2 regions of the Cupriavidus metallidurans CH34 genome follow, and region 1 is predicted to be linked to the other one. Evidence: riboswitches for the same ligand, from Rfam matches in the RefSeq annotation. Region 1 holds a riboswitch; the other holds the start of a gene.

Region 1 (15,909 bases):
CCACGGTGGGCGCCGGGGTGTACGGCGTGTCCTACCTGCTGCCGCAGTTCCTGGCGACGATCGCCGGCTACAACGCCGAGCAGGCGGGCGGCATCATGCTGCTGTCGGGCCTGCCCGCGTTTCTGCTGATGCCCGTGCTGCCGCGTATGCTCGGCAAGTTCGACAGCCGCTGGCTGGTCATCTCGGGGCTGGTGTGCTTCTTCGCCAGTTGCATGCTCGATATCGGCCTGACCGTCGACAGCGTTGGCCATGACTTCTACGCATCGCAGATCCTGCGGGGCTTCGGCCAGATCCTGGCGATGATGCCGCTGAATCAGGCATCGATGGCCGCCGTGGCCACGCACGAAGCGGGCGATGCCGCGGGCCTGTACAACATGGCGCGCAACCTTGGCGGTTCGATTGGCCTCGCGCTGCTCGGCACGCTGATCGACCGGCGCAATGCCTATCACGACTCGGTGATCCGCGAATCGGTGACCGCTAACAGCGCGATCGGTCAGGAGCACATGACGTCGAGCATCGCGAGTTTCATGGCCCAGGGCGGCGACTATGCTCATGCCCAGTTGCAGGCGATTGCCCAGCTGAGTGGCCAGATTGCCCGCCAGGCGGCTGTGATGACGTTCTCCGAAACCTTCTTCGCGCTCGGCGTGGCCCTGCTGTTCTGTGTGCCGCTGGCCCTGCTGCTGAAACCGCCCCGTCCGGGCGCACCTATTTCCACCGGTCACTGATCATGTCTGTTTCCTTTCGTGCCACCTTGCTGACGCTTGCGGCGGCGATGTTCGCCGCGGGCTGCACCGTTGGCCCCGACTATCGCGGCGCGCCGCAGGTGGCTGGCAACGCGATCGACACCGGAAAATTTCCCCGCGCCGGGGAAGGCACCGACAGCCAGACGCCACGTGTAGCCGACTGGTGGCACGCGCTGGGCGACACGCAACTCGATGGACTGATCGAATCGGCGTTGAAGCAAAGCCCCGATATCCGCGTGGCGCGCGCGCGCGTGCGACAGGCACGTGCCGGACTGGCCGGAAACAAGGCCAACCTGTTCCCGACGGTTGCCGTCGATGCGGCCACGTTGCGCACGCGCTCGCCGAACCTGTCCGCGCTGTCGGGCCAGGGCTCGTCGAATGCCGGGCGCGGGCCGTTGTCGCTCTATATCGCAGCCTTCGACGCAAGCTGGGAGATCGACCTGTTCGGTGGCACGCGTCGTTCGATCGAAGCTGCGTCGGCCGAAGCCGATGCCGCCGATGCGCAACTGGCCGATGCCCACGTGCAATTGGCTGCCGAAGTGGCACAGGCCTACATCACACTGCGCGAGCAGCAGGAAAGCCTTGCGCACCTGACGTCGTCCGAGCAACTCGAAGCGGAGATGTTCGAGCTGACGCAGCAGCGTCGCGCACGCGGCGTGGCATCGCAGCTTGAGGTGGAGCGGCTGATGACGCAACTCGACAACACGCGCGCGCAGATGTCGCCGGTGCAAGCCAGCATCGCCGAATCGCTGGACCAGCTTGCGATGCTGACTGGCCGCTCGCCGGGGACGCTCGACGCGGAGCTATCGGCGCCGAAGCCGTTGCCCGGCGTGCCGGAAACCGTCGCCGTTGGCGATCCGGGCGCGCTGCTGAAATCACGTCCCGATATCCGTGCCGCCGAACGGCGTCTGGCATCGAGCACGGCGCAGATCGGCGTGCGCAAGGCGGACTGGTTTCCGAAGCTGTCGCTGCTCGGCTCGCTGGGCTTCGCGGCGACGGACCCCAGTCACCTCGCGCGCAAGGAAAATGGCACGTGGATGACGCTGCCGCGCCTGCAATGGAATATCCTCGATTTCGGCCGTGTGGCCGCAGGAGTCGAGGGCGCCGAGGGCGGGCGCGACGAAGCGGAGGCCAGCTACGAGAGCGTGGTGCTGAAGGCACTGCGCGATGCCGATGTCGCATTGTCGCGCTACGGCCATCAGCGCGAGCACGTGGTTGTGCTGCGTCGCGTGGAAGCATCCGCGGAACGCGCCTCGACGTTGCAGCAGCAGCGCTACCGCGCCGGCACGGCAAGCATGCTCGAATGGCTCGATGTCGAACGCACGCGAGTGGTGGCCCAACAGAGCCGCATCTCGGGCGATGCGGATCTGCTCAAGGATTTCGTCTCGCTGCAGAAGTCGCTGGGCCTCGGCTGGCAATCTTCCGCGGCGCCAGCCTCCTGACCCGGCGCGCTTACTGCGGCGCGTTTACCAGCGACGGGTAGGCTTCAACATCATCTCGATCCTTGTGAATGGCACCGCGCAGCGGCGGCAGGCGCGGGCGATTCTGCCCCCGTTCGACGATTCAGTTTTGATGTTCTGCATCGCGCCTCGGGGCAGCGGGACGGGCCCGGCACACAAAACCGGATGGAATACGCTGGTGCAGGGCGGTGCCGTGTGACTAGAATTCCCCAGGACAGGCGCGCCCTGCCACCGCTTTGTGCGTGACAGGCGACTTGGGGCGGCGCGAACCCGGGACGAATGACCATGCATTTCAACGCCAACGACAGCATCGTGATCAACGTGGTCACCAGCCTGTTCGTGGTCCTCGTGGGCACGATGGTGGTCAAGCTGATCAACCGCTTTTTCTCGGCCCGCCTGCAGGCCGACAATCGCGGCAGCTATCGCGCCTGGACCGTGGCATCGCGCAACTTCGTCGCGGCGGTGACCTTCCTGCTACTGCTTGGCATCTGGGTATCTGAACTGAAAAGCGTGGCGATCTCACTGGCCGCGTTTGCCGCGGCGCTGCTGTTGGTCGGCAAGGAACTGGTGATGTGCTTCCTGGGTGCGTTTATGCGCATGGTCACGCGACCGTTCCAGTTGGGCGATCTGGTGGAAATCGGGCCGTTCGGCGGCGAGGTCATCGATATGGATGTGATGTCGACCACGTTGGTGGAGGTAGCCCCGGCGCGTCATTACACAGGCTTCACCGTGCAGGTGCCCAACAGCATGTTGCTGACCACGGCGGTGCGCAACCATTCCCAGGCCGGTGCCTACACGCTCGATACCGTGCGCATTCCGCTGGAGGTGGGTGTGGACCCCGAGGATGTCGAGGCGCGCCTGATCAAGGTGGCGCGGCAGGCTTGCGAGGACTTCATGGAAGAAGCTGGCCGGACGCTGCGGCGCTATGGCGACATGCGGTTCGTCGACCTGTCGCAGTTCGAGCCGCGCGTGCTGTTCGAGCCGGTGGACGTGGACCGCTTCGACGCGATCGTGCGGTTTCCGGCACCGGTCAGCGCCAGGCTGCCGGTAGCGCAGCAGATCGTGCGTGGCTACTATCGCGAGCCGGTGCGGAAGAACGTAGCGCAGCAGTGAACCAACCACCTGGGGGCCGCCATGGCGCAGGCGTTGCAACAACGGAGTGCGAGCGTTGGCCCCCGATTTCTGCTGGCCTGTCTGTCGGCCTGCATCCTGGTACTGGCAGGGTGCGCCAGTTTGCCAGCGCATCCTGACCGCACGCCGAGCTACGCGTCGACCGATACCAGCGATACGTTGCTGGCCAGTTCCCTGGCACCACGGCTGGCGCGGAATCCGGGTCAATCGATCTTCTATCCGCTGGGTTCTGGGCCCGATGCGCTGGCGGTCCGCATGGCGTTGGCGCGCGCGGCGCGCAAGACGCTCGATCTCCAGTACTACTTATTTGATGCAGATACCACGGGCAGCGCCCTGCTTGGCGAGTTGATCGATGCCGCCGACCGTGGCGTGCGGGTGCGTCTGCTGATCGACGACCTGCATTCCACCAATCAGGACAAGCTCTGGGCGGCGCTCGACGCCCATCCGAACATCGAGACCCGGTTGTTCAACCCGTTTGCCAACCGCTCCGCGCGCTGGGCCGAGATGATGGTCGATTTCGGCCGCCTGGACCGGCGCATGCACAACAAGCTGATGGTGGCGGACAACCTCGTGGGCGTGGTCGGTGGCCGCAATATCGGAGACGCGTATTTCTCGGCCCGACCCGACGTCGATTTCAGCGACCTGGATGTGATGGTCGCCGGGCCCGTCGTGCAGGCCGCCAGCAAGGTGTTCGACCAGTACTGGAACAGCGAGAGCGCGTATCCGGTGGCCGCGCTGGTGCCCGAGGGCAAGGAGGCACCTGAGGAACTGCGACGCTTTCGCAAGGAAGTCGAGGCAAAGGGGGACGTGGCTCGTGCCAGTCCCTTCGTGCAGGAACTGCTGGACTCGGGGCTGGCGCGCGGCATCGAAGTGGGTCATCTGCCGGGTCACGTCGGCAGCGCGCGCGTGATTGCCGACTCGCCTGACAAGATCGAGAACGATCCCGACGATGCGTCGACACACGCAATTCCCCGCCTGCGGGCGCTGATGGAGGCGGCGCAGACCGAACTGGTGCTGATCTCGCCGTACTTTGTGCCAGACGATGACACCGAGAAATGGTTGGCCGCCATCGCCAAACGTGGCGTCAAGGTGCGGGTGCTGACCAACTCGTTTGCGGCCACGGATGTTTCCGCAGTCCATGCGGGCTACGCGCCACGCCGTCTGGCGCTGCTCCACGCCGGCATCGAACTGTACGAACTCAAGCCCACCGCCAGTACCGGATTGACGCAAGATCGTGGCAGACACGCTCGCACCTTCGCATCGAGCCGCGCAACCCTCCATGCCAAGGCCTATGTCGTCGACCGGCGGTTCCTGTTCGTGGGCTCCCCGAACCTGGACCCGCGATCGAGCCGGCTCAATACCGAGATGGGGGTCGTGCTCGACAGCCCCACGCTGGCTGCCTGGTTCGTGTCCGACGTGGACAAGCGGCTGCCCGAGATCGCGTGGCGCATTGGGGTGCGTACCGATGCGGCGGGTCAGGAAGGCCTGACGTGGACAACGATGGAGCAGGGCAAGGAAGTCACCACCGACAAGGAGCCCGGCATGAGCGTGTGGCAGCACATCGGCATCGACTTTCTGGGACTCCTGCCGCTGGAGGATGAGCTGTAGCCGAGGTGATCCGTGGTGTGTCAGGCGGTGGCGTCGGGGGGCTGGAGCAATTGCAGCAGATGCTCCTGAAGCTTCGAAAGCTCCGGCGCGATACCGCCCGGAAAGCCCTGCCGGTCGCCACGCTTGTCGATCAGCAGGTCGGCGAGGAATGCCGATACGGCGGCCGGGGCGGCCAGCCTGGCCAACTGATTGGCGATGCGCGGATAGGTGTGGAACAGTTCGAGCGGCCGGATTTCACGCGGCAACTGGGCGAGCCATCTGAGTGCTTCGGGTGTCAGCGTCTGTTCCATGGCATCCGAGGGCTGGCGCATCTCGGTCCAGTCGGTCCGCGCGGCAGGCGGCATATTCCCGTCGAGTACCTTCTTGGCTTCCTCGACAGTCACGAACTCGAACGAAAGGGGGTCCATGGTGGCTCCACATCTACACGCTGGACGCCATCCGGCGACCAACGACCATCTTATCGGATCAGACGCCCGTTTCTTGATGGCGGGTTTGCTTGCCCCACCAAAGTAGGGGTCGGGCGCGCAGGGGGTGAGTGGCTGGCGCCACCGGTTGCGGCTATGCCGGCGGCTTCACTCCGGATCCATTCCGCCACGCGCCGGACGTCCTCGCGTGGTTGCTCCCTGGCGTGAATCAGCCAGAAGGCGTTGGGGCTGGGCATGGCCGCACCACCAGTCGCGGCAACCACAAGCTGGCCGCCGTCGATCCACGACTGGATCAGTTCGAGGCGGCCAAGCGCCACGCCTTGCCCGGCCAGCGCTGCATGGATCACCTGGTCGTACTGGTTGAAGCGCAGGATGCCGCGGCGGCTGGCCTGGCGGTAGCCTTGCGCGCCGAGCCAGTTACGCCAGTGCAGCCATGGGCGTGGATCGTCGAATTCGATCAACGGCAGTTCCGCCAGCGCCTCGGGCGTCGCTACGCGGTGTGCGCCCACCGAGGGGTTCGCCACCGGGGCGATGGTCTCGTCGAACAGATGGACGGCAAGGGGCGGCGCCGCCGATGCCGGGCAATAGCGGATCGCCAGATCGATGCCATCGGCACGCAGATCGCTGATCTGGTTGTTGGCGGACAGGCGCACGTCCAGGCCCGGGTACTGGCGCTGCAGCGAGCCCAGTCGCGGCAACAGCCAGAGGCCCGCCACGCCAATGCTGGCCGTTACCGTCACGGGTTGTCGGCCATCGCGCTTGCGAAGCTCCGCCGCCACGTTTTGCAGTTGCAGCAAGGCGCCGTCGGCGCTGCGGAACAGCCGCTCGCCCTCTGGCGTGAACGCGACTCCCCGGTGCCGCCGGATAAACAGCCGGACTTGAAGCTGCTCTTCGAGCGCCCGGACCTGGCGGCTGACGGCTGACTGGGTCAGGCAGAGGTCCTCGGCGGCTTGCGTGATGCTCATGCGCCGGCCCACGGCGACGAAGCCCTTGAGCAGGTCGAGGGAGAACAACCGGGCGAGCGGTTCTGACATGACGGGGGCGTATGGCTGTGGCAGGGGCGAATGGCACCATTACAGCATGGCTCGCCGTCTCTTGCCATGCGTTCAGCGCATGACAAAACGCCCGAAATGTCGGTTGAACCGCCGCACCGGTGCGCATGAAATGGAGGACATTCAACGCCTTCATCCGACCGACAGCATGACCGACGCTCCCCGCTCCCATACTCGTGCCGCATCGCAGCCCGCGGCCCCGGCGCCATGGTGGCGCGATACCGTCTTCCTGTTGCTGGCCGGCGGGCTGGTCATGGGGCTGGCGCTGGGCGCGCGGCACGTGCAAGGGCTGTTCCTGCTGCCGATCATCGGCGACCGAGGCTGGACGCGTGAGTCGATTGGCTTGGCCATGGCCGTGCAAAACCTGACCTGGGGCATCGCGCAACCATTCACTGGCATGGTGGCCGACCGGTTCGGCTCCTGGAAGGTGATGCTGGCCGGTCTGGTGCTGTACGCGCTGGGCCTCTACGGGATGGCGGTGATCACGAGCGCGCCGGCATTCATGCTGGTCGCCGGGGTTTGCATCGGCGTGGCGCAGTCTGGGACGACGTTCGGCGTGGTCTATGGCGCGCTGAGCCGCATGGTGCCGCCAGAGGACCGCAGCCGCACGCTGGGCATCGCCGGGGCGATCGGTGGCATCGGCCAGTTCCTGATGGTGCCGTCCGCGCAGGCGCTGTTGTCGTTCACCGGCTGGACGAACGCGCTGATGGTGCTGGCGGTATGCGCGGCGGTGTTGATCCCGTTCGCGTTGCCGTTCCGCGATCGCGCGCCGGCATCCGATGCTGCTACCGGCGGCCAGCCACCGATGCCGATGCTGGCCGCCATCCGCGAGGCTTTCAGCCACTCGGGCTTCTGGCTGCTCAACCTCGGCTTCCTGGCATGTGGCTTCCAATTGGCCTTTATCGCCAACCATCTGCCCGCCTACCTGCGTGACAAGGGGATGCAGCCCGCTGACGGCATGGCCGCGCTGGCCATCATCGCGCTGGCCAATATCTTCGGCACCTATGTGTTCGGCTGGCTGGGCGGGCGACATACGCGGAAGTACCTGCTGGCCGGCATCTATCTGGCGCGTACGTCGGCAATGGCCCTGTTCGTGCTGCTGCCCCTGAGCTCGATGAGCCTGTATGCGTTCGCAGCGGTGATGGGCTTCCTGTGGCTCGGTACGGTGCCGCTGACCAGCGGCATCGTCTCCCAGGTGTTCGGCGTGCGCTACATCACCACGCTGTTCGGCTTCGTCTTCTTCGGCCACCAGCTTGGCTCGTTTCTGGGCGTGTGGCTGGGTGGGGTGGTGTTCGAGCTGACGCGGTCCTATGACCTGGTCTGGATGGGGGCGATGGCACTGGGCGTGATCGCCGCCGCGCTGCACTGGCCGATTGACGATCGGACGATCGCGCGCGTGCCGATGCGCCCGGCACGGGCATGACGGGCAATACGGGCTATGCTCTTGCGGAATAAACCCTGGTGCTTCGGTGTTTACGTAGCAGGCGAGATACGCGCTCAAGCAGTCCAAGTGGAGTATGCTGGGCACGAGAGTCTCACCGATACCGGAGCCAACCATGCAACTTCGTTTACCCGTCTGGATGGGGATCGCCGCCCTGGTCTTGAGCGCATGTGCGTCGCTGCAACCCGTGGAGACCGGGCAGAAGATGATCGGGAGTCCGCAGTCGGCCGTGAGCGATACATTTGGCAAGCCCACCGAGACGCATCAGCTTGCCGACGGCACGCTGCGCTGGATCTACTCGAAACAGCCCTATGGGTATGACGTCTACGCGGCCGATTTCGATGGGTCGGGCAAGCTGATCGCGTTCCGGCAGATGCTGACCGAGGCCGAAATCTACAAGGCACAGCCCAATACCTGGACCAAGCGGGACGTTATGGAGCGTTGGGGCATGCCGCGCGAGCCAATTCAGTACTACCCGTTGATGAAGCGCGAGGCGTGGTCGTACCGCATGTACCTGCCCGGCTACGTGCCTGCGCATTTCAGCGCCTACTTCGACGACAACGGGGTGCTGGACCGCACGATGATCATCATGGATACGTACGGCGCGGACCGCAGCCGTTCGAAGTAGCGGCCGCGGTACCCGATGCGGTACTGCCCTGGCGGCGAGGTTAGCCGCCAAGGCATCCGCGAAGCTAGCCCCGACGAACGGCGGTGACCTTGCCGCCCACCACGTCGATGGACCGGCGCTGCGGGTTGTAGTCCATCGTGGCCGGCAGGCTCTGGCCATCGCGGCTGCCAAAGCGCCAGGCACATCCCTTGAGCAGGGCGGCGGCCTCGGCTTCGGTCTTGCCGATCAGCGCCTCGTCGCCCAGCTTGTCGGCCTGGCAACCTTCCGGCGTGCCACGGCCACCCTGGGGGCCCGGGTTCGGAATCGGTTCTGCCGGCGGTTGCGACGCGCAACCGGCCACCATGGCGACGAGCGCGACAGCACTGGCGGTGGTCAGTCGCTTCAATTGGCGGTTCGATCGAGTCATGCGGAGGCTCCTTGTGAAGATAACAGCGATTTCTAGAGTTTCTGCGCTGCCGCCAGCGTGAAGATCTTGCTCCAGCGGTTGGCGGTGCTGCCGTCCGCGACGGGGATCTTCCAGTCTGCGGGCGTGTGGTGGTGCAGCGTCAGCGCAATGTGCCACTTGCCATCGGCGGCAACGGCGCGGGCCTCGCCGATATCGGCGAAGATCAGCACGACACGCCGGCCATTCATCTCCAGGACACCGTTCTTGCGCTCGGCGTCGAGCCTCAGGCTACCCCAGTCTCCGGTCAGCGCGAGCACTCGCTCGCCGTTGACACGCTTGCCGTGGATGGCCCGATAGCGTTGCAGCCAGCGCACGGCCAGCGCGGTCAGGGCGGCAAGCAGCGCAACCACTGCGGCGGTGCCGGCGATCGCGCCGTAAGCGGCGGCTACCTTCAGGTAGAGCTGCACGACGCCGTAGACAAAGGCAGCCAGTAACGCCAGCCCCAGGAGAATGATTGGCACGTTCGGTTTTCCGGATGTGTTGTGCATTGGCGGCGCCACCGGGCGCCGCGCCAGTGTCGGACTGCGCAAGCCTATAATGGTTCGCCCCGCACAGCCAGTCGGGGCCCCGATCTGGTTCGGCCGACCTTCCATGCCATCGTATCCTCTCGTCCTTTGTCTGACCATCGCCGTGGTGTGCAGCGTGGGCATGGCCATTGCCGCCTGGCCGCGCCGTGACGACCCTACGGTCAGGGCGTTCCTGCTGCTGGCCGGGGGCGTGGTGGTCTGGAGCGGCGGACGGTTGCTCGAGATCAGCGAATCGGACATGGCCGGGCGCATCTTCTGGGCGAAGCTCCAGTACCTCGGCATCGTGGCCGTGCCAATTGGCTGGCTCGTGGCGATGATCCATGTCAGCCGGCCGCATTTCGTGGTGCCCTGGTCGAAGCTATGGGTGCCCGTGATGGCGGCGGTCCTGTCGGTCGTGCTCGTGTTCACCAATGAGCGTCACCATCTGGTCTGGACCTCGATCGAACTGATGCCCCCCGGTGTATCACCCGGTGCCGTATTCCACCACGGTATCGGCTACACGATCATGGCGGCGTGGACCTATGCGCTGCTCGGACTGAGCCTGTACTTCCTCATCACGGCCAAGGTGCCGAACGCGGCGTTGTCGGTGCGCGGGCGGAATATCCTGGCGTGCGGCCTGGCGCTGCCGCTTGTTTTTCATCTCGCCTATCTGGAGCGCCTGACTGGCCCGCTCGGCGGTGATCTTACACCGGCCACGTTCTCGGTCATGACGGTGCTGGTCTGGTTCTGTGCGCTGCGATCGCATCTGGACGATGTCGGGCACTACGCGCGGCTGCGTGTATTCGACACCATCCGCGAAGGCTGCGTGATCCTCGGCCTGGACGGCACCATCGTCGAGTTCAACCCCGCAGCGGCGCGCATGTTGCCGGAACTGGCGCAAGGCGAGGTGGCGCCTGCCACGTGGCAGGACTTGCTGTCTTCGCCGGCCACTGCCGAAGACGTCGGCACGAATCCCGGGATTCCCCAGGGCGCGCAGTACGAACTGATGGTGGAGCCCGTCTGCCGGATGGATGGCAAGCCAATCGGCAAGCTCGTGTTCATGCGCGATATCAGCCGCTATCAGTCGCGCGAGCAGGCGCTGGCCATGCAGCTTGGGCAGACCGCGCAGGAGCTGTCGCGCGCCCAGGCGGACCTCGACGTCGATGCCCTGACCGGCATTCCGAATCGTCGCTACTTCCAGCGCGAGTCGCATGCCGCGGTGACACGCGCCTACGAACGCGGCACGGAAATCGGCCTGCTGATTCTGGATGTCGACCTGTTCAAGCAGTTCAACGATCTCTATGGCCATCCGCGCGGCGACGAGTGCCTGCGGCAGGTCGCGACGGCCTTGACCTGCGTGCTCGATGGCACGCAGTTTTGCGCCCGCCTGGGTGGCGAGGAGTTTGCCGTGGTGCTGCCGGATTCCACGTCCGAGGAGACGCGAACCATCGCACGCCGGATGGTGGCAGCGGTACGCGAACTGGGCATTCCCCATCATGGCACGCCGGTGCAGCCGTTCGTGACGATCAGCGTCGGCGCGGTCTGCGCCGTGCCCGACGCGCCGCGCCTCGAGCCACTGCTGCATCGCGCCGACAGCGCCATGTACCGCGCCAAGCGGGCGGGCCGGAACCGCTACGTGGTCGATGGCGGGCTCTATCTGGAGCTGCGCGGCAACTGACCTGGGAGGAATGCGAGAGAATTCACACGGGGGCTTGCAAATTCCTCAGGCTTCTGTAGAATTCGCGGCTCGCATCGCCCAGATGGCGGAATTGGTAGACGCACTAGGTTCAGGTCCTAGCGGTGGCAACACTGTGGAGGTTCGAGTCCTCTTCTGGGCACCAGATTCGAAAAGCCCCGCGCAAGCGGGGCTTTTTTCGTTTTTGGCCCGGAAAGAAGGGCTTCCCTCAGCCGTTGCCCACCACCAATCCGCCAACGCCCACGCGCCCTTGCTGCGCCGTGGCGGCGTGGCGCACGACATCCCCCACCATCTCGGCCGTCACGGCGGACAGCGTCCAGCCGAGATGCCCATGCCCTGTGTTGTAGAACACGTTAGCGGCATGGCCCCGGCCAACGCGCGGCATCATGTTCGGCATCATCGGCCGCAACCCCGCCCAGGGCACCACGCTACGGGTGCTGACGCCGGGGAAGCAAGCATGGACCCAGTCGATCAGCGGACGAATGCGATCGGCGCGGATGTCGCGGTCGACGCCGTTGAACTCGGCGGTGCCGGCTATGCGGAATCGGTCCACGCCCAGACGGCTGGTGACAAGCTTGGTTTCGTCGTCGAGCAGGCTGACCGTGGGCGCCGAGGCCTGGCTTTCGGCATCGTTGAGGTTGACCGTGATCGAATAGCCCTTGACCGGATAGATGTTCACGCGGTCTCCGAGTTGCCGCGCGAAATCGCGGCTGGCAACGCCGGCGCAGACGACCACTGCGTCGAATTCGCGCGATGTCGTCTGGCCATCGTCAGCCGAGACGATCGTCACTCGCCGGCCGCTGGTCGACACGGCGCTCACGTCCTGGTTGTACAGCATCTGGACACCCAGTCTGCGCGCCGCCGCAGCGATACCGGTGGTGAACTTGTGGATGTCGCCGGTAGAGTCGCTTTCCGTGTAGTAGCCGCCATAGTACTGGCCTGCCAGCGTCGGCTCGATGCTTCGCATCTCGTCCGGGGTCACCGCGCGCCGTTCGAGTCCGCCTTCGGCCAGGAGCTTCGAGACTTGCCCTGCGTGATCGAAGCCCGCCTTGTCCCGATAGATATGCAGGATGCCGCGCCGCTTGAGGTCGAAGTCGATGCCCTCCGCCTCCGCCCACGCAAACAGGTGCTGGCGCGCGGCAATGGCAAGCCGCGTGGTCTCCACCGTGTTGCCGCGGTAATGCGGGATCGATGCGATGAACTCGGCGAACCAGCTCAGCTTGTGCCAGGTCGGGCGCGGGTTGACGAGCAGCGGCGCGTCGTTGCGCAGCATCCACTTCAGGCCCTTGGCCAGCGTGGACCAGTGCGTCCAGACTTCCGCGTTGGAGGCGGAGAGCTGTCCGCCGTTGGCGAACGAGGTTTCCATGGCCGCATAGCGGTGCCGTTCGAACAGGGTGACGGAGAACCCGCGTTTGGCCAGGGCGTAAGCCGTCGTGGCGCCGGTGATGCCGCCGCCGATCACTGCGATGGATTTCATGTCGAAGGTCTTTCAGGACGTCGTGGGATGGCAGTCCGCCGCGCACCATGCGCGGTTGCGGACGCCCCCTCTGTCCTTGACCTGAGAGATTCGCGGCACACGAACAATACGCGTGCCGCTTGCTCCTTCGGTACCGCCGGCTGACGTGCAAGCCGGGGTTCTTCAGAGTTCAATGGCGGGTACCGGTCCTTTTGCCTGAGAGTTTCCGGGGCGGTTGCTCCTTCGGCGCCGTGTCGGCCGGGCGGCTGGCACAGACTCTCCCGATACACGCGGGGTAAAACGATGGCAACTATGCCATAGAAATCCGCTAGCGGCGCGGATCACGTGGCTTGCGGCCCGTGATCATGGCAGCGACGAGGTTCTCGCGGCCCTTGATGCTCATGACGATGGCTGCGGCCACATGAAGGATCACCAGCGCCAGCAGCGCGTTCGCCAGCCAGCGGTGGATGTCGACTGGCAAATCCTCGCCCCAGAACGCATCGAGACGCGAGATCCAGCCGGTGACGGCCAGCGCCAGGATCAGCGTCCACATGGCCAGCATGGCGACGGCGCCCAGCGGCGTATGGCTGACATGGCGCGGCGCGCGGCCGGCGATCAGTGCCTTGGCATAGGCCAGCACGGCGGACGGACGTGGCAGCCACGTGCGGAAACGCGCAGGCTGGCTGCCGATGAAGCCCCACAAGACCCGGAACAGCACCAGCCCCGCGGCGATGTAGCCGAGGGTTCGGTGCACCTTGTCTCCGGAGTCCTGGACGAGGTCAAAGCAGACGATGGCCGCTACGCTCCAGTGCGTGAAACGCACGACCACGTCCCAGACGCGAATCGTGTCGGGGGCGTTCGTCCGGTCCGCGGGCGCCGACATGCTTAGCTGCCGATTTCCGATTTGACGATTTCAAGCGTCTTGGTGTCGAAGTAGATCTCGGCCTTCTTGCCATCCTTGGTCGTACCGTAGATCTCGTAGCAATTGCCGTCCACCTTGAACTTCTTGATGTTGTAGCCCTGTTCCTGGATCTTGGCCTTGGCATCGGCTTCCGGCATCCATTCGGATTTCGGGTGCTTGGAGCAGTTGGCGCCGGCGAAAGCGGCGGTCGAGAACACTCCGGCAACGAGGAAAGCGGCAATCTTCTGCATGAACTTCTCCGGCAATAAGCCCCGCAAGGGGCGATGGCGGCATCCTAACTCAGAATGAGAGCCATTCTCAACACCGGGTTTCCCAGGGGGTGCCGGGCGCTCTCGGCCCGGCAGCTGGTCTTGGACCATTGCTGCCCCCTGGCATACGATGAAATTGCCACGTGGGGGGCTCCAGCTTCTGGCCAATCCAGATCCGCAGGGAGATGTCATGCAGGGCTATCAACTCACCTTCTACACGCAGGAAGGTCGGCGCCATCACGGCAAGCAGCTATCGCACTGGCTGATGCAGGTGATGCGGGAGATGCAGATTCGCGGTGCCACGCACACGGTGGCGGCGGAGGGAATCGGGCACGACCATCGCTTCCATTCCTGGCATTTCATCGAACTAGCCGATCGGCCGGAAGAGGTGACGGTGGTCGCCACCGTCGAAGAGGTGGAGGCGCTGCTGGAGCGCCTGCGTCACGAAGACATCCGCCTGTTCTATGCGAAGACGCCGGTCGAGTTCGGCTTCGTCGGCACGCTGGATGTCTGAGCGCCTGGCTTAGTCCGGATTGACGACGGATACCCCGGCACGCGCTGCGGCCCGGGCAAGCCGCGCCACGCCTTCTTCGATCTGCGCCGGGTCGGCGCCCACGAACGACAGCCGGAACGCGGGGCGCGCGCGACGCTCGGCGTAGAAGCCTGTGCCCGGCACGAACAGCACTTTCTCTGCGATGGCATGGGGCAGCAGCGCCGCCGCATCGTCGATGCCGTCCACGGATACCCACAGGAACATGCCCCCGGCGGGATCCGCAAACCGGATGCGCGTGCCGAACGCCTGGTGCAACGCCGTCGTCAGCCGATCGCGTTTGTCGCGATAGACCGCCACTTCCCGCGCGATCTGCCCGGGCAGGTTTCCGGCCTGAAGGTAATGCGCGGCGGTCAGTTGCAGCCATGGCGGCGTGCACAGGTCCGACACCTGCTTGGCGATCACCGCGCGACGCACGATCTCCGGCGCGGCCACCATCCAGCCCAGCCGCAGTCCTGGTGCCAGCGTCTTCGACAGGCTTGCGAGATGCACGAGCCACGGGCGCGCGCCGGACACCTGATCGCACAGCGCGAGCAGCGATGGCGGCGGCGGACCGTCGAAGCTTAGCGCGCCGTAAGGATCGTCCTCGACCAGCACGATCTCGTGCCGTGCCACCAGTTCCAGCAATTGAAGCCGGCGCGCGGGTGAGAGCGTGGCGCCGGTTGGATTGGCGAAGGTCGGCACCGTGTAGATCATGCGAGGACGTGCCGGCGCGTCTGCGAGCATCGCCTCCAGTGCGTCGACGTTCATGCCGTCATGGTCGGACGGCACGCCGCGCACGTCAGCGCCGGCCAGCCGCAGTGCCTGCAGCGTGGCCGAGTAGGTGGGTTCCTCCACCAGCACGAGGCTGCCAGGCTCCACCAGCGCGCGCACGAGAAAATCGAAGCCCTGTTGCGAGCCGCTGGTGATCAGCAGTTCGTCCAGGGCGACGGCCGCGCCACGCTCCGCCATCAGGGCCGCCAGCGCGTTGCGCAGCGCAGGCGTGCCCTCCGTGGCGCCGTACTGCAGGCACTCGGCAGGACGTTCGCGCAATGCCTGTGCGGATGCCGCGCCGATGCCTTCCACGTCGAACAACGCGGCGGACGGATAGCCGCCGGCGAACGAGATCATCTCCGGGTCGGAGAGATACTTGAACAGCTCGCGGATCGGCGAGCCTTGCGGCTCGCGTAGCGCGGGAACGAAGGGGTAGGCGGCCATGGCGTGCTCGTGGTTGCGGACGTCGCGCTTCAGCAGGCCGCCGCGGTCATCTTGAAGATGCCCTGCGCATTGCCGGCGTCGAAGCCCAGGTCCGTGCGCGTGATGGCCTGTGCCTCGTCCACATAGCGATCGCGCGTGATGAATTCGTAGAACGAACCCGGTACTTCGCGCACCACCTCGTCACCGCTGGCGCCAACGAACGCGCGGCGAACCGGATCGGCGCGGAACGCGGTCTGCTTCACGCGGCCGCTTTGCGACACCTCGACCTTTTCCTTCATGGGGCGGCCCACACGCTTCTGTTCGTCCGATACCGCGAAGACGTCCTCCACGCGGTCGGTGGCGTGGTTGAACGCATTCCCTTCGGTGGCAATCCACGCCATTTCCGACGACTCGGCCAGCAG
Region 2 (15,909 bases), on a different replicon from region 1:
CTTCCGAGGTCTCGAACCCGCGCACGATCGGCAGTTGGCCTTTGTCGAGCGCGGCGTAGTACTCGTCCGTGGTGCGCGCGTTCTGCGCGTAGTGGCCCGCCACAGCGCCGATCGCCGAGACGCCGAAGCCAAGCTGGTCGTAGCCCGCGTGGGTGGCATAGCCCTGGAAATTGCGTTGCAGCCGACCTTCGCGCTGGGCGATGGCCAGATCGTCATTCGGCAACGCGAAATGGTCCATGCCGATATAGACATAGCCAGCAGCGGTCAGGCGCTCGATCGTCGAAACGAGGATGTCGAGTTTTTCCGCGGCAGGTGGCAATGCGGCGGGATCGATGCGGCGTTGCGGTTTGAACACATGCGGGAGGTGCGCGTAGCTGTAGACCGACAGGCGGTCCGGGCGCATTTCCAGCACGCGGTCGATGGTTGCCGAGAAGCGTTGCGTGGTCTGGTGCGGCAGTCCGTAGATCAGGTCCATGCTGATCGAACGGAACCCGAGGCGTCGCGCGGCCCGCACCACGCCGTTGGTTTCCTCATATGACTGCACCCGGTGGATGGCCTGCTGCACTTCGGGATCGAAGTCCTGCACGCCAAGGCTGATCCGGTTGAAGCCAAGTTCGCCGAGCAGTTCCATGCGATCGTCGCCCACACGGCGCGGGTCGATCTCGATCGCGTGCTCTCCCTCAGGCAGCAGCTCGAAATGCTTATGCAACGCCGACATCACGTGGCGCATTTCAACAGGATCGAGGAACGTCGGCGTGCCGCCGCCCCAATGCGACTGCATGACCGCGCGGCGCTCGCCAAGCTGCTCGGCGGCCATGGCCATTTCGCGTGCCAGATAGTCGACGTAACGCGCGCTGCGGGTGTGATCCTTGGTGATGATCTTGTTGCAGCCGCAGTAGTAGCAGATGTTCTCGCAGAACGGGATGTGGACGTACAGCGACAGCGGTGCCGGTACGTTCGCACGGCAGGCATCCAGGGCGCGCCGGTAGGCGGCGTCGCCGACTTCACCGTGAAAGCGATCGGCGGTGGGATACGACGTGTAGCGCGGGCCGTTGCCATCGATGCGGCCGGCAAGTTCGCGGAAGTCGGCGAGTGCGGTGCGGTCGAAGGCGGTAGACGAGGATGCGAGGCCGGAAGGAATAGCGGTATCGGGGGTGTCGGACATGGGGGCGGACATGATTGTGGTGCTTTCTAGGCGGAAGTACGTCCGATCCTATGCCTCGCCCGGGAACGCCATCTTGATAAGCATCAAGGCCACGTCATGCGTGCGCCCGCCAGCCCCGCCGACGTGGGGAGCCAAGTCGCGTGCAAGTCACGGGAGCGTCATGAAGCGCCGATAGTCTCGGCCCGGTCTCGCAGCCCTGTGCTGCGCGGCGTCCTTTCTTCGCTCACACCGCTTCCGAACCACTGCCATGCGCCAAGCCCCACCGCAGTCGAAATCGTCATGCGCGCCCGCGTCTGCAGGGCGTCGGCGCACACTTGGCGCACTGGGTTCGCTCGGCGCGTTGTCATCACTGGCTGTAATCGCGCCGCAGACCGCGTTCGCGCAGCCCGCGCCATCGGGCGCGCGCCGCCAGCTTGTCGTCGGCCAACTGGTCGATCGCACCGGCCCGCAGGCCGATCTTTCGCGCGACTACCTGGCCGGCGCGAAGGTGCTGTTCGACGCGTACAACGCGTCCAACGGCAGCCTGCGTATCGTCCACGTCGTGCGCGATGCCGATACGAATCCGCGTGGCGCCACGGCCCAGGCAGTGGCACTGGCCGACAGCGAACATGCCGAAGTGCTGTTCGGGCCCGGCGATGCATTGCTGCCCGCGCTCGCGGCTTCCACCGAACTGTCGCGCCGTGGCGTGCAGATCGTGGCACCGCTGTCGGGGCTCTCGCTGAATGCCGAGAACGTCTGGTTCACGCGCGCCGACTATCAATCCGAACTGGACGCGGCAGTACGTCAGCTACGCGGCTTCGGACTGACCGCGGTAACGCTGGCGGTCTCTCCCGATTTCGCGGCGGGCACGCTCGCTGCAGGCACGCCCTGGCTGTCGCGGCTGGAGAAAGCCATGTCGGTACAGACGGTGCCGCTCACGGGCAACTTCGACGAGAGCGCGCGCCGCATTGCGGCGGGCCGTCCGGGCGCGGTGATCGTCGGCGGCGACACGCTCGCCTACGGCAGCCTGGGTCGCGCGCTGGCTGCGCAGAACTGGTACGGATTCCTGGTGGGGTTGTCGGCTGTCAGCCCGGTGTCGGCGCGTGAAATCCTCGGCACCGGCTATGCGGGCGGAATGGTCGTGACGCAGATCGCGCCGGGGCCGCAGGAATCGACGCTGCGTGTGGTGAAAGAGCATGTAGCGCGCATGAAGCAGTACCTCGACGAACCGCCCTCGCCCGCCACGCTGGCCGGCTACATTGGCGCCGCGTGGCTGGTGCGCGCGGCCAGCGGCATCAAGGCGCCCGGACCGGTAGAGTTGCGTCGCGCGCTGCAGACGCGTGTCGACGTTGGCGATTTCATGCTCGACTTCACGCGCGGACTACGCGGTTCGCAGTACGTGCAATTGGCGCCGATCAACAAGAGCGGTTTGCCCCAACGCGCCTGAGCCACCGATGGGCCGATGCCCCGTCAGGCGCGCGGCAGCACAATGCGCACGCGCAGGCCGCCCTCGGTACGGTTGCTCAGCGTGAGTTCCCCGCCGTGTCGCGCCACGATATCGGCGGCGATCGCCAACCCCATTCCCACACCGCCTGTGGCACGGCTGCGCGACGACTCCACGCGATAGAACGGCTCCAGCACGCGCTGGAGTTCCGCGGGCGGAATACCCGGGCCGTTATCGGACACGTCGATGATCACGCGCTCGGCGCTGTCGGTCAGCACGATATGGGCGGCGCCGCCGTACCGGTGCGCGTTCTCCACCAGATTGACTACCGCGCGGCGCAGTTCGGCCGGGTACGCCAGCAGCGGCACGGCGGTGCCGGAAAGCCGCACGTCCTGGCCCATTTCCTGGGCATCGTCGACGATCGCCTGCAGCAGTGCCAGCACGTCCACGCGCTGGCGCGGGCCGGCGGCATCGTCTCGCTCGCGCAGGTAGTACAGCGTGGCGTCGATCAGTCCGTTCATCTCGGCCAGATCCTGGCGCAGACGGTAGCGCACGTTGTTGTCCTCGATGCGCTCGATGCGCAGGCTCATGCGCGTCAGCGGCGTGCGCAGATCGTGCGACACCGCCGCCAGGAAGCGTGATTGCTGCGCCAGCTGGGTGCGGATGCGCTGCTGCATCAGGTTCAGTGCCCGGGTAGCGTCACGCGCTTCGGCTGGGCCCATCTCCTCCTCCAGCGGCGGCGCGTGGACGTCCTGCGCCAGCCGGTTCGCGCCACTGGCCAGTTGCTGCACGGGCCGCGCCAGCAGACGCGCGCCAACCCACGATGCAATCAGGATGGCCACGAGCTGGAACAACATGCCCAAGTGCGGCGGCCAGAGACCTCGAATATGGAAACCGGACGGTGGCCCAGGTGGCCCAGGTGGTCCGGGCGGCATGAGTACGCCGCCTTTCTGCATGCGGAATGCGTCGGGATGCAGCGGGGGCCCGTCGTTGTCGCCGTCGTCATCGTCATCATTGGGCGGTGGTGGCGGCCCGTGCGGATGGCTGAGCGATGCTAACGCGCCCGGCAGTGGTGCAGGCAATGAGTGGCCGGCCGCCTCGGCTTCCGAGGCGGCGCGGCGCATCCGTTCCATGTAGCGCTCCGAACCCGGGCGCGGGAAGAACCCCTCGATCACGGTCACGCCCAGCACGTGAACAGCAAGCATGATCGCGGCCATCACGAAGAACAGCCGCACGAACATCGAATCGAAGCGCCTTCGGGGCGTCTCCGATGCGCTGGAACGCAATTCGGGCCGCACGATCGGTGGATCGTCCGCCGATGGCGGCATCTGCGCGGCCATGCCGTCAGTGCTCCACGGTGCCCGTGAAGACGTACCCTTCGCCACGCACGGTGCGGATCAGTGCCGAGTCGCGCGGATCGTCACGCAGCTTCTGGCGCAGACGGGACACCAGCAGGTCGATGCTGCGATCGAACACGTCCAGATCGCGTCCACGCGCGGTGTTGATCAGCATCTCGCGATCGAGCACGCGATTGGGATGCTCGATGAATGTCAGCAGCAGCCGGAATTCCGCGTTGGAAAGCGGCACCACCGTGTCCTCGGCATCCACCAGCTGGCGCAGCGTGGTGTTCAGTCGCCATGCCGCGAACCGGACTTCATGCCCGGGCGCAGCCGGCGCCGGACGTCGCACGTCGGCACGGCTGCGACGCAGCACGGTATGGATGCGCGCCACCAGCTCGCGCATCTCGAACGGCTTGGTCACGTAGTCGTCCGCGCCCACCTCGAGTCCCACCACGCGATCGGCCAGTTCCGCGCGGGCGGTCAGCATGATCACAGGCAGGTTGCTGGACTCCCGGATTTCGCGGCACAACGTCAGGCCGTTCTCGCCGGGCAGCGAGAGATCCAGGATGACGAGGTCGTATTCCTGCTTCGACATCGCCGCACGCATGGCAGTGCCGCCTTCGGCACCTTCGGCCTCCATGCCGAATGTGGCGAGGTATTCGGCCAGCATGGCCCGGATTTGTGGGTCGTCGTCGACGATCAGCAGGCGGATTGGCAGAGCGGGGGACAGGTCCATGGCGAGCTTGCGGATGGGAACGGCCGCGGAACCGCGGCCGGATGGAGCACCCAATGTACCAGCTTGCCCATTACAAGCGATGCCGGTTTTGTATCAAACTTGATACGTGCGCAAAACGCCACAAGTAGCGAGAGGCGGAAAAAAACGCCCCCGGTGCTGCCGCATCCGGGAGCGCTCAACAGGGAAGAAGCCGGGCTCGCATGCGCCCAGCACACACCGCAAACCGAAGGGTAGGCGCAGTGTGTCGCGACAGACGTCGAGACGAAAGCGCGCATTCCAATCGTAGAGAGCCGGTCATCGCGAAGCTTGTCCGGCTTGTATCAATCATTCCGCCGCAGGCTTGCCGAGCAGCGCCTTGAGCCCGGCCAGACGATCCTTCGGGCTCATGGCCGGAGTCTCGTCCTTCGGGGCGGGACTGTCCTCGAGCTTCATCTCGGCGATGAAACGCGACGGCTCGCACGCATACGTATCGCGGGCGCGCTTGCGCTTCCTGCACCAGCTGATCTGCAGACTGCGCTGCGCGCGCGTGATGCCCACATACATCAGGCGGCGCTCCTCCTCGATCTTCTCGTCGCCCATTTCCTCGTCCTCGCGCGAGTGAGGCAGGATGCCCTCCTCCACGCCGACCAGGAACACGTGCGGATACTCGAGCCCTTTCGACGCGTGCAGCGTCGACAGTCGCACCGCATCGGGATCTTCCTCGCGGCCTTCCAGCATGCTCATCAGCGCCACGGTCTGCGTAAGCTCGAGCAGGTTCTTGCCTTCGTCGCCGAAACCATCGGCGGTGTCGAATCCGGTGGCTTCGCCCTCGCCTTCCGGCTCGGGACGCGTGCCCTTGCGTTTGAGCCAGTCGAGGAATTCGAGCGTGTTGGTCCAGCGCGATTGCGCTTGCCGTTCGTCGAAGGTGTCGTAGAGGTAGGCCTCGTAGTGGATGCCTTCCATGAGATCGTCGAGCACCACCGTGGCCGGGTCTGTCTTCGCACGATCGGCCAGCCGTACCATCGACTCGCAGAACGTGCGCAGCGGCTCAAGCTGGCGCGGCTGCAGCTTCGCCTCGATGCCACCCATCATGGCCGCCTCGAACAGCGATACCTTGGCCTGGCCCGCGAACGTGCCGAGCACTTCGAGCGTGGTGTTGCCCACGCCACGACGCGGCGTGGTGATCGCGCGGATGAATGCGGGATCGTCGTCGGGGTTGGCGATCAGGCGCAGGTACGCGCAGATGTCCTTGATCTCGGCCTTGTCGAAGAAGCTCTGACCGCCCGAGAGCACATACGGAATGCGCTCGCGGCGCAGGATCTGTTCGAACAGCCGGGCCTGGTGATTGCCGCGATAAAGGATTGCGTAGTCACGGAACTGCGCGCGCCGCTCGAACTTGTGCGCGGACAGCCGGAATACCACTGACTCTGCCTCGTGCTCCTCGTCGTTCATCGGGTGGATCGCGATCGGATCGCCCATGCCGTGTTCCGACCACAGCTTCTTGTCGAACAGCTTCGGGTTGTTGGCGATCACCGCGTTGGCGGCTTCCAGAATCCGCACGGTCGAACGGTAGTTCTGTTCGAGCTTGACCACCTTCAGACTCGGAAAATCGGTCTGCAGCAGGCGCAGGTTGTCGAGCGTGGCGCCACGCCAACCATAGATCGCCTGATCGTCATCACCCACTGCGGTGAACGCCGGCGCGCGCAGATGCGAGCCACCGGCCAGCAGCTTGAGCAACTGGTACTGGCACGCGTTGGTGTCCTGGTATTCGTCGACGAGGAAGTAGCGCAGGCGGTTCTGCCACTTCAATTGCACGGCTTCGTCGCGCGCGAACAATTCGGCGGGCAGGCGGATCAGGTCGTCGAAGTCCACCGCCTGGTACGCGTGCAGCGTGGCCACGTAATTGCGATACACCATCGCGGCCTGGTGCTCGTCGGCATCGCTCGCCTGCGCGAGCGCCGTCTCCGGATCGATCATGCCGTTCTTCCACAGCGAGATCGTGCCCTGCACGCTGCGGATCAGCTTCTTGTCCGTGGTGCCAAGCTGCTCCTGCACCAGGCCGAAGCAGTCATCGGAATCCATGATCGAGAACTGCGGCTTCAGGCCAAGGTGCTCGGCTTCCATGCGCAGGATCTGCACGCCGAGCGAATGGAACGTGCAGACCGTGAGCTGCTTGAGCGGAATCCGCTTGCCCTCGCGCGTGGTCTTGCCCTCCATCAGCTTGCCGATGCGCTCCTGCATCTCCTTGGCCGCCTTGTTGGTGAACGTGACGGCGGCGATGTGGCGCGGCTCGAACCCCTTGTCCTCGATCAGGTGCGCGATCTTCTGCGTGATCACGCGCGTCTTGCCCGATCCGGCACCCGCCAGGACGAGGCATGGCCCGTCGAAATAGCGAACGGCTTCGGATTGCGCGGAATTGAGCCCGTGGGACATGTGATCTTTGATGAGGATTGGCCTGGATCGGCCGAAAAGGCGCGGATGAAGCACACCGGAGCCGGTGCGCCAAAGCTGGCGATGTTAACACGCGCCTCGTGTCACGCGCGTCGTGTCTGGTCGCACCCTGCACGTGTGTCGGAGACCGTCCTACGGCAAGCGTTTCGAGCCCGTAACAATCGTAAGCCGCAGGCACCCGGGGCACGGCATCGGCCTCTCACTTATCACAGCGTGCCGGTATGGCTGGCGCGCGTGGCAGTACTGCATGTCGACAACAAAGCACTGGAGGCCATATGACTACGTTCCGCACGATTTCGAAGCTCACACTGATTGGTGTCACGCTTGCTGCCTTTGGCGGCTGCGCCGACATGACGCCGAAGCAGCGCAACACGGCGATCGGCGCGGGCGTCGGTGCCGTGGGTGGCGCCGTACTGACCGAAGGCAGCGCGCTGGGCACGCTCGGCGGCGCCGCCGTGGGTGGCGTGATCGGTAACGTCACGACCAAGGGTCACTAAGGGTTGTCCCAGGGCCGCTCATCAAGGGCCTGTTACCGGGCGCGATGACGGCCACTGACAGGTTGGCGAGGGCCGCCCGCAACGGGCGACCACGCACGGGACCGGGCCTGCCGCACGAGGTTTGACAAAGGCAGAACGGTCCCGTACATTCACGCGCATCCGGCCGGGAGAGCGCGCAGCGATTGCGCCGCCGAAGGGGTATCACCCGAAAACTCTCAGGCACCATGGACTGGCTGGATCGGCATGCAACATGCACACAATGCATGCCGCACTCTGGAGAGCGACATCCGCTATTGCAAGGCAATGGTGAGCATGTCCACCGAAGGGGCGCACGAAGCACCACGCTTCGTAATCTCTCAGGTATCGAGGACAGAGGGGTCATCCGCGGCAGCGGACTGGTAGCGCATTGGCGCGACCGGACGCTGCGGCGGATGACCCTTTTTTCGTTTTCGAACCACGGTTTTCGAACCGAGCGCCCCCAAGGACATCCATGACGCTCCAGGCCACGCCCCTCAACGCCATCCACCGCGCCCTCGGCGCCCGCATGGTCGACTTCGGCGGTTGGGACATGCCCGTCAACTACGGCTCCCAGATCGAGGAACACAACGCGGTACGCGCCGACGCCGGCATGTTTGACGTCTCCCACATGTGCGTGGTGGACCTGAGCGGCATCCACGCGCGCGCCTTCCTGCGCGGTCTGCTGGCCAACAACATCGACAAGCTGCAAACGCCGGGCAAGGCGCTCTATTCGTGCATGCTCGATGAGAAAGGCGGCGTCATCGACGACCTGATCGTCTACTTCTTTGCCGAGGACCGGTTCCGCCTGGTGGTCAACGCCAGCACTGCCGTCGGCGACATCGAATGGATCCAGTCCCGCAACACGGCCACCGGCAGCGGCGTGACGATCACCCCGCGCCGTGGCGACCTGGCCCCGGCCTGCGTGAGCAAGCTGGCGATTGTTGCAGTGCAGGGCCCGAACGCGCGCCAGAAGGTGTACGACGCATTCCCGTCGACCCAGCCCGCCGACACGCTCAAGCCGTTCAACGCGGTGGTGGTGCACGACGCCGAGATGGGTGAACTGATGGTGGCCCGTACCGGCTACACCGGCGAAGACGGCTTCGAACTCGTTGTGCCGGCGGAGAACGTCGCGGGCATCTGGGAAAAGCTGTCCGCCTCGGGTGTGCGTCCCGCCGGACTCGGCGCGCGCGACACGCTGCGGCTGGAAGCCGGCATGAACCTGTACGGCCAGGACATGGATATCCACACTTCACCGCTCGATGCAGGACTGTCGTGGACCGTCGACCTGCAAAGCGAGCGCGACTTCATCGGCAAGTCGGCGCTGCTGGCCAGCGGCCAGCAAAAGACCTTCGCCGGCCTGATCCTGCGAGACAAGGGTGGCGTGCTGCGCGCGCACCAGAAGGTCATCACTCCGGCCGGCGACGGCGAAATCACCAGCGGCACATTCAGCCCGTCGCTGTCGCAGTCGATCGCCTTTGCCCGCCTTCCCCGCGACATTGCCCCCGGCACCGAGGTGCAGGTGGAGATTCGCGACCGCAAACTGACCGCGACTGTGGTTAAACTGCCGTTTGTGCGCAATGGCAAGGCACTCGTGAGCTGAGGCATCGCCCGGCTTCACACCAACGGTCGCCCTTACATCCCCCCGGCGGGCTAGCCAGGGGGATGCCTGAAACAAGAAACACACTGCATTCCGGAGAACCTCAATGAATTTCCCCGCTGACCTGAAGTACACCGAGTCGCACGAATGGGTGCGCGTCGAGTCCGACGGCACGCTGACGATCGGCATCACCGATCACGCGCAGGACGCGCTCGGCGACATCGTCTTCCTGGAACTGCCCGAAGTGGGCAAGTCGGTCGGCGCCGGCGACGCGCTTGCCGTGGTGGAATCGGTAAAGGCCGCCTCCGACATCTACGCCCCGGTGGCTGGCGAAGTGATCGCCGTGAACGAAGCCGCCTCGGCCTCGCCGGAATCGGTCAACGCCAATGCGTTCGACGCCTGGCTGTTCAAGCTGAAGCCGGCCAACAGCGACGACGTGAACGGCCTGATGAGTGCCGACGCCTACAAGGCCAGCGTCGGCGCCTGAGCCCCGACACCCCAACTGATTCGATGCCGCAAACGCGGCGGCCAGGCTGACCACCTGCCGCCGCGCCCCCACGAGATTCCTTGCCATGAACGCCCCGCTCCCCATGAACGCTGCCGCCCAAGGTGCCCGGCCCACGCTGGCCGAACTGGAGGCGCGCGACGCCTTCGCCGCCCGTCATATCGGCCCCGATTCCGCCGAACAGCAACACATGCTCAAGGTGCTCGGCTTCGAGAGCCGCGCCGCGCTGATCGACGCCGTGGTGCCCGCCGCGATCCGCCGCCGTGACGGCATGTCGCTGGGCGAATTCACCGCACCGCTGACCGAGGAGGCCGCGCTCGGCCGCCTGCGCGCGCTGGCGGGCAAGAACCGCGTGCTCAAGAGCTTCATTGGCCAGGGCTACTACAACACGCTCACGCCGGGCGTCATCCTGCGCAACATCTTCGAGAACCCGGCGTGGTACACCGCGTACACGCCGTACCAGCCCGAAATCTCGCAAGGTCGTCTGGAAGCGATGCTGAACTTCCAGCAGATGATCACTGACCTGACCGGCCTGGATATCGCCAACGCGTCGATGCTCGACGAAGGCACCGCTGCCGCCGAGGCGATGACGCTGCTGCAGCGCGTGAACAAGCACGCCTCGAACACGTTCTACGTGGCTGAAGACGTCCTGCCGCAAACGCTGGAAGTGGTTCGCACGCGCGCCCTGCCGCTCGGCATCGAGGTCAAGGTCGGCCCCGCCGCCGACGCCGCGCAGGCCCATGCCTTTGGCGTGCTCCTGCAGTACCCGGGCGTCAATGGCGATGTGGCCGACTACCGCGCGATTGCCGAAGCCGTGCACGCCTCCGGTGGCCGCGTCGTGGCCGCTGCCGACCTGCTGGCGCTGACGCTGATCGCCGCGCCGGGCGAATGGGGCGCCGACGTGACCGTGGGCAACTCGCAGCGCTTTGGCGTGCCGCTCGGCTTCGGTGGCCCGCACGCGGGCTACATGGCCGTGAAAGATGAATTCAAGCGCTCGATGCCGGGCCGTCTGGTCGGCGTGACGATCGACGCGCAAGGCAACAAGGCCTATCGTCTGGCGCTGCAGACGCGCGAACAGCACATCCGCCGCGAGAAGGCCACGTCGAACATCTGCACGGCGCAGGTCTTGCTGGCCGTGATGGCGTCGATGTACGCGGTCTACCATGGTCCACAGGGCCTCAAGCGCATCGCCCAGCGCGTGCATCGCCTGACCGCCACGCTGGCCGCCGGCCTGAAGACGCTGGGGCATACGCCGCTGAACGCTACGTTCTTCGACACGCTGACGCTGGAGACCGGCTTCAACACCGACGCGTTCCACGCATCGGCCACGGCCCGTGGCATCAACCTGCGCCACGTGGACGCCACCCGCATCGGCATTTCGTTCGATGAAACCGCATCGCGCGACGACGTGATCGCGCTGTGGGAAATCTTCGCGCACGGCAAGGCCGTGCCCGACTTCGACACGATCGAAGCCTCGGTGCAGGACGGCTTCCCGGCGACGCTGGCGCGCCAGAGCGCGTACCTCACGCACCCGGTGTTCAACACGCACCACGCCGAACACGAGATGTTGCGCTACCTGCGTGCGCTGGCCGACAAGGACCTCGCGCTCGACCGCACGATGATCCCGCTGGGCTCCTGCACCATGAAGCTCAACGCCACCAGCGAGATGATCCCGGTGACGTGGCCCGAGTTCAGCAACATCCACCCGTTCGCGCCGCTCGACCAGACCGTCGGCTATCGCGAAATGATCGACCAGCTTGAGGCGATGCTGTGCGCCGCCACCGGCTACGCCGCGGTGAGCCTGCAGCCGAACGCCGGTTCGCAGGGCGAGTACGCGGGCCTGCTGATTATCCATGCCTATCACGCGAGCCGTGGCGAAAGCCATCGCGATATCTGCCTGATCCCGTCGTCCGCGCACGGCACCAACCCGGCGTCGGCGCAGATGGCCGGCATGAAGGTGGTGGTGGTGGCCTGCGACGAGAACGGCAACGTCGATCTGGCGGATCTGGCCAAGAAGGCCGAGCAGCACAGCAAGAACCTGGCCGCGATCATGATCACCTACCCGTCCACGCACGGCGTGTTCGAGCAGGGCGTGCAGCAGATCTGCGACATCGTGCACAAGCACGGCGGGCAGGTCTACGTTGACGGCGCGAACATGAACGCGATGGTCGGCGTGGCCGCGCCGGGCCAGTTCGGTGGCGACGTGTCCCACCTGAATCTGCACAAGACGTTCTGCATTCCGCACGGCGGTGGCGGCCCGGGCGTCGGCCCGGTGGCGGTGGGCGCGCATCTGGCGGACTTCCTGCCGAACCAGGACAGCGTCGGCTATCGTCGCGACGAGAACGGCATCGGCGGTGTCTCGGCCGCGCCGTTCGGCTCGGCCAGCATCCTGCCGATTTCGTGGATGTATATCGCGATGATGGGCTCGGCCGGCCTGACCGCCGCCACCGAGAACGCGATCCTGACGGCCAACTACGTGGCCCGGCGTCTGTCGCCGCACTTCCCGGTGCTCTACACGGGCCAGCACGGCCTGGTGGCGCACGAGTGCATTCTGGATCTGCGCCCGCTGCAGAAGGCCACTGGCATCAGCAACGAGGACGTGGCCAAGCGCTTGATGGACTACGGCTTCCACGCGCCGACCATGAGCTTCCCGGTGCCGGGCACGCTGATGATCGAGCCGACCGAGAGCGAGGCACTGCACGAGCTCGACCGCTTCATCGACGCGATGATCGCCATCCGTGGCGAGATCGCGCGTGTCGAGGACGGCAGCTTCGATCGCGAAGACAACCCGCTCAAGCACGCGCCGCACACAGCAGCCGTGGTGGTCAGCGACAAGTGGAACCACAAGTACACGCGCGAGGAAGCCGCCTACCCGGTGGCATCGCTGCGCACGCAGAAGTACTGGCCGCCGGTTGGCCGCGCGGACAACGTGTACGGCGACCGCAATCTGTTCTGCTCGTGCGTACCGCTAAGCGAGTACGCTGAAGACTGAGGCACCTGCCTCTGCCTTAGCACGCGGCGGCGTCGGGGGACACTCCGGCGTCGCCGGCCGGAACCTGTGCCGGCGCCCCCTATTGGCGGCGCATTACCGGAGTCAGCCGTGGCAGTCAGCGTCTTCGATCTGTTCAAGGTGGGCATTGGCCCGTCCAGTTCGCACACCGTCGGCCCGATGCGCGCCGCCCTGATGTTTGCCCACGGGCTGGAGCGTGACGGGCTGCTGCCGCAGGTGGCAAGTGTGCGCGTGGAGTTGTATGGCTCGCTGGGTGCGACGGGCAAGGGACACGGCACCGACAAGGGCGTGATCCTGGGCCTGATGGGGGAAGCGCCGGACACGGTCGACCCGAACACCATCGACGCCAAGCTCGCCGCGCTACGCGCGAGCCGCCAGCTCTCGCTGCTCGGCACGCATACGGTGCCATTCGTAGAACGCGAACACATCGCGTTCTATCGTCGCGAGGCGATGGCCGAGCATCCCAACGGGATGAAATTCCACGCCTACGATACGGACGGCACCTCACTACGCGAGGCCCGCTATCTGTCCGTGGGTGGTGGCTTCATCGTCACGGCGGGCTCACCTAACACGCAGTTGCAAGCGGCCGAGCGCCAGTTGCCGCATCCGTTCCGCAGCGGACGCGCGATGCTCGACATGGCTCACGCCAGCGGCAAGTCGATTGCCCGGCTCATGCTGGAGAACGAACTCACGTGGCGCTCCGAGCAGGAGGTCATGGACGGCCTGCTCCACATCTGGGACGTGATGCAGCAATGCGTGGCACGCGGGTGCCGCACCGATGGCGAACTGCCCGGGCCATTCAAGGTGCGCCGCCGCGCGCCCGAGCTGTATCGCAACCTGACGGAGCGCGCCGAGCGCACCCTTTCCGATCCGCTTTCGGTCATGGACTGGGTCAACCTGTACGCAATCGCCGTCAACGAAGAAAACGCGGCGGGTGGCCGCGTGGTCACGGCGCCCACCAATGGCGCGGCCGGCATCATTCCGGCGGTGCTGCACTACTACGACCGCTTCATTCCGGGCGCGAACCCACAGGGCGCAGTGGACTTCCTGCTGACGGCAGGCGCGATCGGTCTGCTCTACAAGCTCAACGCGTCGATCTCCGGCGCGGAGGTCGGATGCCAGGGTGAAGTCGGCGTGGCCTGTTCGATGGCGGCCGGTGCGCTGGCGGCCGTGCTCGGGGGCACGCCCGAGCAGGTGGAAAACGCCGCCGAGATCGGCATGGAGCACAACCTCGGCCTGACCTGCGACCCCGTGGGCGGACTGGTGCAGATTCCCTGCATCGAGCGCAATGCCATGGCGGCGGTCAAGGCGGTCAATGCGGCGCGCATGGCCCTGCGCGGCGACGGCACGCACTACGTCTCGCTCGACTCGGTCATCAAGACCATGCGCGAAACTGGCGCGGACATGAAGACCAAGTACAAGGAAACCGCGCGAGGCGGCCTGGCGGTCAATATCGTGGAGTGCTGATTCCGGGTGCCTCCAGTTACCCACGCAGGTTGCAGGCACCGATGGCCGACGTATGATTGAGGCACCTTCGGTTTGCCAAAAACAACACGGCCATGCAGACCTTCCATCAGCTTTTCGACGAAACGTCGTCCACCTACACATATCTGCTGATCGACGCGGACACCCATGAGGCGGTGCTGATCGATCCCGTGGACCGCCAGTACGAGCGTGACCTCGGCGTGCTTGCAGACACCGGCGCCAAGTTGGCCTGGGTGGTGGAAACACATGCCCATGCCGACCACATCACCTCGGCGGGGCATCTGGCACAGCAGACCGGCGCCCACACGGCGGCGCCGTCGGGCTGCGACATCAAGCCCGCGCAGAAGCAACTCATCGACGGCGACACGCTCCGCTTCGGCAATCAGGTGCTACGGGCCATCCACACGCCCGGACATACCGCCGGCAGCATGAGCTATCTGTGGGAGGAGCCCACCACCGATGGCGTGGTGCGCCGCATCTTCACCGGCGATGCGCTGCTGATCGACGGCTGTGGCCGCACCGATTTCCAGTCCGGCGATGCGGGCACGCTGTTCGACAGCCTGACGCAAAAACTCTTCCGCCTGCCCGACGACACGCGTGTCTATCCGGCGCATGACTACAAGGGCCGCACCGAGTCCACGATCGGTCAGGAGCGCGCCACCAACAGCCGGGTGGCGGGACGTACACGCGACGAGTTCATCGTGATGATGCGCGGCCTGAACCTGCCCCGGCCAAAGCTGATCGACGTGGCCGTGCCGGCCAACCAGCAACTCGGTCTGATCACCGGCCGCGACGGGGAAAGTGTGCCGCACGGCGCGTGAGTTGAGCGCTGCGCAGCGTCGGCGCAGCGCCTTGCCTCAGCCGCCCCCCCACTGTTCGCAGGTCTGTCGCACCATATCGCGCAGGCTGTGCGCATCGCGATTGGCGGCGCGCACCCAATGCGCGTCGTTGCTGCGGCTCGCCGCCAGCGCGCGGATATTCGATAGCGCCTCCAGCGAGCCCAGTGCTTCCGCATGTGGCTCGAGCGCATCGCAGATCGACAGGATATGGTCGGCAATCGGCATCCGAGTCAGTTCATTCGGATGCACATACTCGCCCTCCAGCCCGAAGCGACACGCCTGGAAGCGGTTGAATGTGTAGACCAGATAGTCGTCTTCCTGCGGCATGAATGGCCGTGACAACAGCAGGTAACGCGCCAGCGCCTGGATATAGGCCGCGATGTCGCACGCGCGCTGCACGGTCAGTGGCGTGTCCATGACGCGAACTTCGATCGTGCCGAATTCCGGCTTGGGACGAATGTCCCAATAGAAGTCCTTCATGCTCTCGATCACACCGGTGGCGCGCATCTTGTCGAAGTACGCCTTGAAGGCGTCCCAAGTCAGCACGAACGGCGCGCGCCCGCTCATCGGGAATGCCGCCACCGAATTCAGACGGGCCGAAGCGAAACCGGTATCCACACCCTGCACATAGGGCGACGACGCGGCCAGCGCAATGAAGTGCGGGACGTAGCGCCCGATGGCGTGCAGCAGGAACAGCGACTCGTCGGGGCTCGGACACCCGATATGGACGTGCTGCCCAAACACCGTGAACTGCTTGGCCAGATAGCCGTAGAGTTCGGAGATGTACTGGTAGCGGGGCGAGTCGGAAATCGTGCGATCGGACCACACCTGGAACGGGTGCGTGCCGCCGCCGCAGATGCCGAG

What was found. Region 1 has a riboswitch for glycine ahead of RMET_RS28505 (D-amino acid dehydrogenase). Riboswitches for the same ligand answer to the same signal wherever they lie in the genome.
Region 2: another riboswitch for glycine. It lies ahead of gcvT (glycine cleavage system aminomethyltransferase GcvT); the one in region 1 lies ahead of RMET_RS28505 (D-amino acid dehydrogenase).

What each region holds. Positions count from the first base shown of each region.
Region 1 is NC_007974.2:2,329,703-2,345,611, reverse strand. It holds gene RMET_RS28565 (MDR family MFS transporter) at 1-725, shown strand, start outside; gene RMET_RS28560 (efflux transporter outer membrane subunit) at 728-2,185, shown strand; gene RMET_RS28555 (mechanosensitive ion channel family protein) at 2,489-3,316, shown strand; gene RMET_RS28550 (phospholipase D family protein) at 3,338-4,942, shown strand; gene RMET_RS28545 (hypothetical protein) at 4,963-5,349, opposite strand; gene RMET_RS28540 (LysR substrate-binding domain-containing protein) at 5,400-6,401, opposite strand; gene RMET_RS28535 (MFS transporter) at 6,568-7,842, shown strand; gene RMET_RS28530 (hypothetical protein) at 7,976-8,488, shown strand; gene RMET_RS28525 (hypothetical protein) at 8,553-8,894, opposite strand; gene RMET_RS28520 (hypothetical protein) at 8,927-9,394, opposite strand; gene RMET_RS28515 (diguanylate cyclase domain-containing protein) at 9,525-11,117, shown strand; tRNA gene RMET_RS28510 (tRNA-Leu) at 11,194-11,280, shown strand; gene RMET_RS28505 (D-amino acid dehydrogenase) at 11,344-12,612, opposite strand; glycine riboswitch at 12,786-12,885, opposite strand; gene RMET_RS28500 (cytochrome b/b6 domain-containing protein) at 12,920-13,474, opposite strand; gene RMET_RS28495 (PepSY domain-containing protein) at 13,477-13,743, opposite strand; gene RMET_RS28490 (DUF190 domain-containing protein) at 13,952-14,275, shown strand; gene RMET_RS28485 (aminotransferase-like domain-containing protein) at 14,285-15,508, opposite strand; gene RMET_RS28480 (DUF1338 domain-containing protein) at 15,538-15,909, opposite strand, start outside.
Region 2 is NC_007973.1:3,753,553-3,769,461, forward strand. It holds gene hemN (oxygen-independent coproporphyrinogen III oxidase) at 1-1,177, opposite strand, end outside; gene RMET_RS17465 (ABC transporter substrate-binding protein) at 1,413-2,591, shown strand; gene RMET_RS17470 (ATP-binding protein) at 2,615-3,928, opposite strand; gene RMET_RS17475 (response regulator) at 3,933-4,664, opposite strand; gene RMET_RS17480 (UvrD-helicase domain-containing protein) at 4,989-7,076, opposite strand; gene RMET_RS17485 (glycine zipper 2TM domain-containing protein) at 7,370-7,591, shown strand; glycine riboswitch at 7,746-7,833, shown strand; glycine riboswitch at 7,855-7,974, shown strand; gene gcvT (glycine cleavage system aminomethyltransferase GcvT) at 8,082-9,209, shown strand; gene gcvH (glycine cleavage system protein GcvH) at 9,313-9,693, shown strand; gene gcvP (aminomethyl-transferring glycine dehydrogenase) at 9,779-12,703, shown strand; gene RMET_RS17505 (L-serine ammonia-lyase) at 12,812-14,188, shown strand; gene RMET_RS17510 (MBL fold metallo-hydrolase) at 14,281-15,027, shown strand; gene RMET_RS17515 (YbdK family carboxylate-amine ligase) at 15,064-15,909, opposite strand, start outside.